DNA from 2 places in the Anaerobacillus sp. CMMVII genome. Region 2 is predicted to be linked to the other one. Evidence: a T-box and tRNA genes for the amino acid it is inferred to sense, from the RefSeq annotation. Region 2 holds a T-box; the other holds one or more tRNA genes.
The links. A T-box is a leader RNA that pairs with one kind of tRNA and senses whether it is charged. The one in region 2 lies ahead of thrS (threonine--tRNA ligase), so its partner is inferred to be a tRNA-Thr.
Positions count from the first base shown of each region.

Region 1 (3,263 bases), on a different contig from region 2:
CTCGTTAAGGAACTCGGCAAAATGACCCCGTAACTTCGGGAGAAGGGGTGCTCTGATAGGGTGTTAAAGCCCGAGAGAGCCGCAGTGAATAGATCCAAGCGACTGTTTAGCAAAAACACAGGTCTCTGCGAAGCCGCAAGGCGAAGTATAGGGGCTGACACCTGCCCGGTGCTGGAAGGTTAAGAGGAGGGGTTATCCGTAAGGAGAAGCTCTGAATTGAAGCCCCAGTAAACGGCGGCCGTAACTATAACGGTCCTAAGGTAGCGAAATTCCTTGTCGGGTAAGTTCCGACCCGCACGAATGGTGTAACGATTTGGATACTGTCTCAACGAGAGACCCGGTGAAATTATATTACCTGTGAAGATGCAGGTTACCCGCGACAGGACGGAAAGACCCCATGGAGCTTTACTGTAGCTTGATATTGGATTTTGGTACAATTTGTACAGGATAGGTAGGAGCCTGAGAACCCGGAGCGCCAGCTTCGGTGGAGGCGTCGGTGGGATACTACCCTGATTGTATTGAAATTCTAACCTAGGACCGTGATCCGGTTCGGGGACAGTGTCAGGTGGGCAGTTTGACTGGGGCGGTCGCCTCCTAAACAGTAACGGAGGCGCCCAAAGGTTCCCTCAGAATGGTTGGAAATCATTCGTAGAGTGCAAAGGCAAAAGGGAGCTTGACTGCGAGACCTACAAGTCGAGCAGGGACGAAAGTCGGGCTTAGTGATCCGGTGGTTCCGCATGGAAGGGCCATCGCTCAACGGATAAAAGCTACCCTGGGGATAACAGGCTTATCTCCCCCAAGAGTCCACATCGACGGGGAGGTTTGGCACCTCGATGTCGGCTCATCGCATCCTGGGGCTGAAGTAGGTCCCAAGGGTTGGGCTGTTCGCCCATTAAAGCGGTACGCGAGCTGGGTTCAGAACGTCGTGAGACAGTTCGGTCCCTATCCGTCGCGGGCGTAGGAAATTTGAGAGGAGCTGTCCTTAGTACGAGAGGACCGGGATGGACACACCGCTGGTGTACCAGTTGTTCCGCCAGGAGCATAGCTGGGTAGCTACGTGTGGAAGGGATAAGTGCTGAAAGCATCTAAGCATGAAGCCCCCCTCGAGATGAGATTTCCCTTGGAGTTAATCCAGTAAGACCCCTTAAAGATGATGAGGTTGATAGGTCTCGGGTGGAAGCACGGTGACGTGTGGAGCTGAGAGATACTAATCGGTCGAGGACTTATCCTATAAATAAGTTTAGAGTGATGAGTGTAGAGTTTTGAGTTGCGTGAGTAGCTCGAAGCAGTAAATACCAAATTCTAAATAAACGGATTGAATTTTACTCAAGCCTTAAATGTGTGTTATCTAGTTTTGAAGGAATGAACTTTCTTCAAATAATCTAGTAGCGATAGCGAAGAGGTCACACTCGTTCCCATGCCGAACACGACCGTTAAGCTCTTCAGCGCCGATGGTAGTTGGGGGTTTCCCCCTGTGAGAGTAGGACGTTGCTAGATAAAATCCGGAGGATTAGCTCAGCTGGGAGAGCACCTGCCTTACAAGCAGGGGGTCGGCGGTTCGAACCCGTCATCCTCCACCAAATTTTTTGCCTAAAAAAGTGGAACAAAATAACTTATCTTAATATGCCGGCCTAGCTCAATTGGTAGAGCAACTGACTTGTAATCAGTAGGTTGGGGGTTCAAGTCCTCTGGCCGGCACTCTAAGTTTCCTTTAAACAGGAGCCATTAGCTCAGTTGGTAGAGCATCTGACTTTTAATCAGAGGGTCGAAGGTTCGAATCCTTCATGGCTCACCATGTTATTTATAGTGTTAAATAACTCTTATATGCGGGTGTGGCGGAATTGGCAGACGCGCTAGACTTAGGATCTAGTGTCTTTGACGTGGGGGTTCGAGTCCCTTCACCCGCACCACAAATTTGCGGAAGTAGTTCAGTGGTAGAACACCACCTTGCCAAGGTGGGGGTCGCGAGTTCGAACCTCGTCTTCCGCTCCAATTTTATAGTCTGCTTTGCCGGGGTGGTGGAATTGGCAGACACACAGGACTTAAAATCCTGCGGTAGGTGACTATCGTGCCGGTTCAAGTCCGGCCCTCGGTACCAAATTAGCTTCCTGTAACGCTTCTTCGCAATTATGCGACGAGCAGCTTGCAACGCAGAAGCATAATTGAATATATAACTATACTAACTATAGTTATTTGCGCCCTTAGCTCAGCTGGATAGAGTGTTTGACTACGAATCAAAAGGTCGGGAGTTCGAATCTCTCAGGGCGCACCAAACCAACTACCTCGAATGAGCATCACTGCAGGTTTGCGACGAGCAAACGAAGTGGCTCAGGAGCATGTTTGGTTAGTGAAATTAATTTGTAATCTCGGGAAGTGGCTCAGCTTGGTAGAGCACCTGGTTTGGGACCAGGGGGTCGCAGGTTCAAATCCTGTCTTCCCGACCATTTATATGGGGCCTTAGCTCAGCTGGGAGAGCGCCTGCCTTGCACGCAGGAGGTCAGCGGTTCGATCCCGCTAGGCTCCACCAAAAATTATAAATAAATATTGACTTACTTATTTATAAGTGCTAAGATAGTAAAGTTGTTGTTTACACGCAATTTTACAGAAAAAAATAGTTGTTGACGATTTAATAAAAGTCTGATACAATTAAATTCTTGTCGCTAAAACGACATTAGTATTGTTCTTTGAAAACTGAACACACAGCCAAGCGAATTAAAGAGGTAGTAAAATATCTCGTCAATGTAACAAAATTTTTGAGCTATATCAAACACTTTTATGGAGAGTTTGATCCTGGCTCAGGACGAACGCTGGCGGCGTGCCTAATACATGCAAGTCGAGCGGACAATTGAGAGCTTGCTCTCAATTGTTAGCGGCGGACGGGTGAGTAACACGTGGGCAACCTGCCCTGTAGACTGGGATAACTTCGGGAAACCGAAGCTAATACCGGATAATCTTTTGAGTCACATGGCTCGAAAGTAAAAGTTGGGTTTACCTAACACTACAGGATGGGCCCGCGGCGCATTAGCTAGTTGGTAAGGTAATGGCTTACCAAGGCGACGATGCGTAGCCGACCTGAGAGGGTGATCGGCCACACTGGGACTGAGACACGGCCCAGACTCCTACGGGAGGCAGCAGTAGGGAATCTTCCGCAATGGACGAAAGTCTGACGGAGCAACGCCGCGTGAACGATGAAGGCCTTCGGGTCGTAAAGTTCTGTTGTTAGGGAAGAACAAGTACCGTTCAAATAGGGCGGTACCTTGACG
Region 1 is NZ_JACEHK010000001.1:118,174-121,436, forward strand. Features, by position in the region: rRNA gene H1D32_RS00555 (23S ribosomal RNA) at 1-1,231, shown strand, start outside; rRNA gene rrf (5S ribosomal RNA) at 1,382-1,497, shown strand; tRNA gene H1D32_RS00565 (tRNA-Val) at 1,505-1,580, shown strand; tRNA gene H1D32_RS00570 (tRNA-Thr) at 1,626-1,698, shown strand; tRNA gene H1D32_RS00575 (tRNA-Lys) at 1,720-1,795, shown strand; tRNA gene H1D32_RS00580 (tRNA-Leu) at 1,827-1,910, shown strand; tRNA gene H1D32_RS00585 (tRNA-Gly) at 1,918-1,992, shown strand; tRNA gene H1D32_RS00590 (tRNA-Leu) at 2,010-2,098, shown strand; tRNA gene H1D32_RS00595 (tRNA-Arg) at 2,196-2,272, shown strand; tRNA gene H1D32_RS00600 (tRNA-Pro) at 2,368-2,444, shown strand; tRNA gene H1D32_RS00605 (tRNA-Ala) at 2,452-2,527, shown strand; rRNA gene H1D32_RS00610 (16S ribosomal RNA) at 2,773-3,263, shown strand, end outside.
Region 1: it encodes a tRNA-Thr, which carries the amino acid that the T-box ahead of thrS (threonine--tRNA ligase) is inferred to sense. The anticodon was not compared.

Region 2 (3,263 bases):
CATTGATGACTACGTTTAAGAGCATCTTTAATGTGGAAGTCAATCTTTGGACCGTAGAATGCGCCATCACCTTCATTTAATTGATAAGGTAATTGTAGATCTTCTAATACATTGCGAAGCGCATCTTCAGCTTGCTCCCATAATTTATCATCGCCCATTGAATTTTCTGGGCGAGTGGATAGTTCCACCGAGTATTCAAAACCAAATGTCTTATAGATTTGATCAACTAATTTAAACACTTCTTTTATTTCTGATTCAATTTGTTTTGGTGTTACGAAAATGTGAGCATCATCTTGGCAAAATGTACGAACACGGATCATACCATTTAACGCACCACTTAATTCATGGCGATGAACTTGGCCAAACTCAGCCATACGAATTGGAAGATCACGGTATGAATGAAGTTCATTTTTAAAGATTAACATATGGCCTGGGCAATTCATTGGTTTCATTGCAAATTTTGTATTATCAACTTCTGAGAAATACATGTTTTCATGGTAGTGTTCCCAATGACCAGATTGCTCCCACAAACGTTGATTCATCATGAATGGTGTACGAACCTCGTCATATCCTGCCCCACGTTGTAATTCTCTTGAAAAGTTTTCAAGTTCTGTACGAACAACTTGCCCCTTTGGTAAATAGAAAGGCATACCAGGTGATTCCTCAGAGAACATGAATAATTGAAGTTCTTTACCCAATTTACGGTGGTCACGTTTTTGTGCTTCTTCAATAAAATGTAAATACTCATCAAGATCACTTTGCTTAGGAAAGGCAGTACCATAAATACGCTGTAACATTTGGTTGTCACTATTTCCACGCCAGTATGCTCCTGCAATGCTCATTAATTTTAACGCCTTGATCTTTCCAGTAGATGGAAGATGTGGCCCACGGCATAAGTCAAAGAATTCACCTTGCTCATAGATCGAAATTTCTTCACCTTCAGGAAGCTCACGAATTAACTCAAGCTTTAAATGGTCTCCAATTTCTTCATAAATACGTAACGCCTCTTCACGAGTCACAACTTTACGTTCAATTTTAATATTTTCATTAATAATCTTTTTCATTTCTTTTTCAATTGCTGGAAGATCTTCTGGCTTCAATGGATTTTCCAAATCAACATCGTAATAGAACCCATTTTCAATCACCGGACCAATACCTAGCTTGATCTCTGGATAAGGCGCTTTAACGCTTGAGCCATTAGATGAGCCGTACTATGACGGTAAACTTCTAGGCCTTCTTTCGATTCAAGTGTTACGATTTCTACTGCTGAATCTTCTGTGATAGGCAATAATAGATCAACCACTTTGCCATTTAGTTTACCAGCAACAGCTTTTTTCTTTAAGCCTGGACTAATAGAGGCTGCAATATCCTCTGTCGTTACTCCATTAGCATATTCCCGTACTGCTCCATCTGGGAATGTAACCTTTACTTGGTTCATTTCTAAACACTCCTTTTTCATTCTAAAAAATGGTAATAACATAAAAAACACTCATCCCTAAAAAGGGACGAGTGTTATGCTCGTGGTTCCACCCTCATTCTCACATTTACGAATAGGTAAATGTGACTTATGAGAAAATAACGGTTTGTAGCCGTCAGTAGATACTTTAAATTTCCCTACTGAAGTTCAGAGGTGGTAAGTATTATTTCCGTGTTAGGAAGCTCCCAGCAGCACTTCCCTCTCTTAAAACCGTAAAATAAAACCCATGTCCTCATCAAGACTTTTTTGATGTATTTAGCTTATGTAGGTTATTATATGGATTTATAATTAGAAAAGCAAGTTTATTTTCTGTTTCTATTCATAGTAATGACTTCGATATGATTTATAGTTCTCTATCATCGAAGCCATCATCTTCCAATATTAGGTGATTTTATAATTATTTTTTTTAAAATGATCTTTTCTATTTAGTTTAACCCGTTCCTGGAAAATATTTTGGATAGATTGAATGACACTATTATCTACATCATCACTGTACAAGTGAACCTCCAATGGTGCAATGCTAACAAGCGGGCTGATTACCATTTCTTGAATGGGAATTCCCTTTTCAAAATGATTTCTCTATCTAGATAATGCTCAATTTTCTCGTAAGAAAGTTGGTGAAAATACTCATCATAAAAAGTAAAACTTCCATCAATAACGAGATGAACGCATGTTAATTTTGGCGTTCGCTTTTTTAAGTAAAAACGGAAATTCTCTACTAAATTTTGATATTCTTGTTCTAGTTGAAATTCATCAATTGCCATCTCAACACAATCGATTAGCTTATCTAAGTAACCTCTTAAACGGAAAGTTAAGAAAGATTCATAGCAAAAATTAATGTCTCTCGTTAGGAAGTTGGTAAAAGCGTCATGAATCATTTTTTCTGTAAAAAACATTTTTTTTACATTCGGAAGTTCTAAGCGTTCCCCAGCTAAGATTGATTTTGCCATTGCAAGAATTTGTGATTGTTCCTCTGGTACATCATAGTAGAATATATTTTGGATAACATCTAACAACCAAATATCTTCTTTTGTTTCAATTACATGCTTTTTTAAGATTTCCGTCAACACCGGCTTTATAGTCTCTTCAAAATCAAATGTATTGTCCACTTTTATAATTAATCTGTCACTAGCTAACGAAAGTTCTACTACTCCATTTTTTATAAAAGTATAAAGCCCAGCTTTAAAATTTTTGAACAAATAATACCGATCGAGCTTATTCTGTAAATAAATCTCTATCAATGAAAGCCCCTCCCACAACAATTAGACGCAACTACACCTAGTGTCCATTTTTTCTTTACATGTATATGGGGGCTTATCCTAAAAAATGCTTATTAGAACAAATTTATTACTAAAGTTAATGTTGTCAACAGATAATAAAGGATCGAAGAGCATTCTAAAAGTGCTGATAAGTACTTTTTCATAGCTCAAAAAACATACAAAAAGCCGATAAGTTACTTATCGGCTTTCACATTTAGTTTTGCATAACGAAATCTTTATCAGTTGTTTCCTCTTCTTTAAATACATGAAGGGTATTATACTTTGTATCACGCTGTGCTGGAATTTTACCCGCTTCACGAATAAGTCTTAAAATTAAATTAGAATTAACTTTATGAGTAGCACCTGCAGCAGATACTACGTTTTCTTCCATCATCGTACTACCAAAATCATTACAACCATAAGAAAGAGATTTCTTCCCGATTTCAGGTCCCATGGTTACCCATGATGATTGGAAATTTTGGATATTGTCTAAGAATAGTCTTGAGATAGCCAAATTCTTCAAATAC
Region 2 is NZ_JACEHK010000002.1:505,802-509,064, reverse strand. Features, by position in the region: partial or broken gene thrS (threonine--tRNA ligase) at 1-1,459, opposite strand, end outside; T-box leader at 1,499-1,725, opposite strand; gene ytxC (sporulation protein YtxC) at 1,859-2,020, opposite strand; gene ytxC (sporulation protein YtxC) at 2,014-2,718, opposite strand; partial or broken gene mqnC (cyclic dehypoxanthinyl futalosine synthase) at 2,951-3,263, opposite strand, start outside.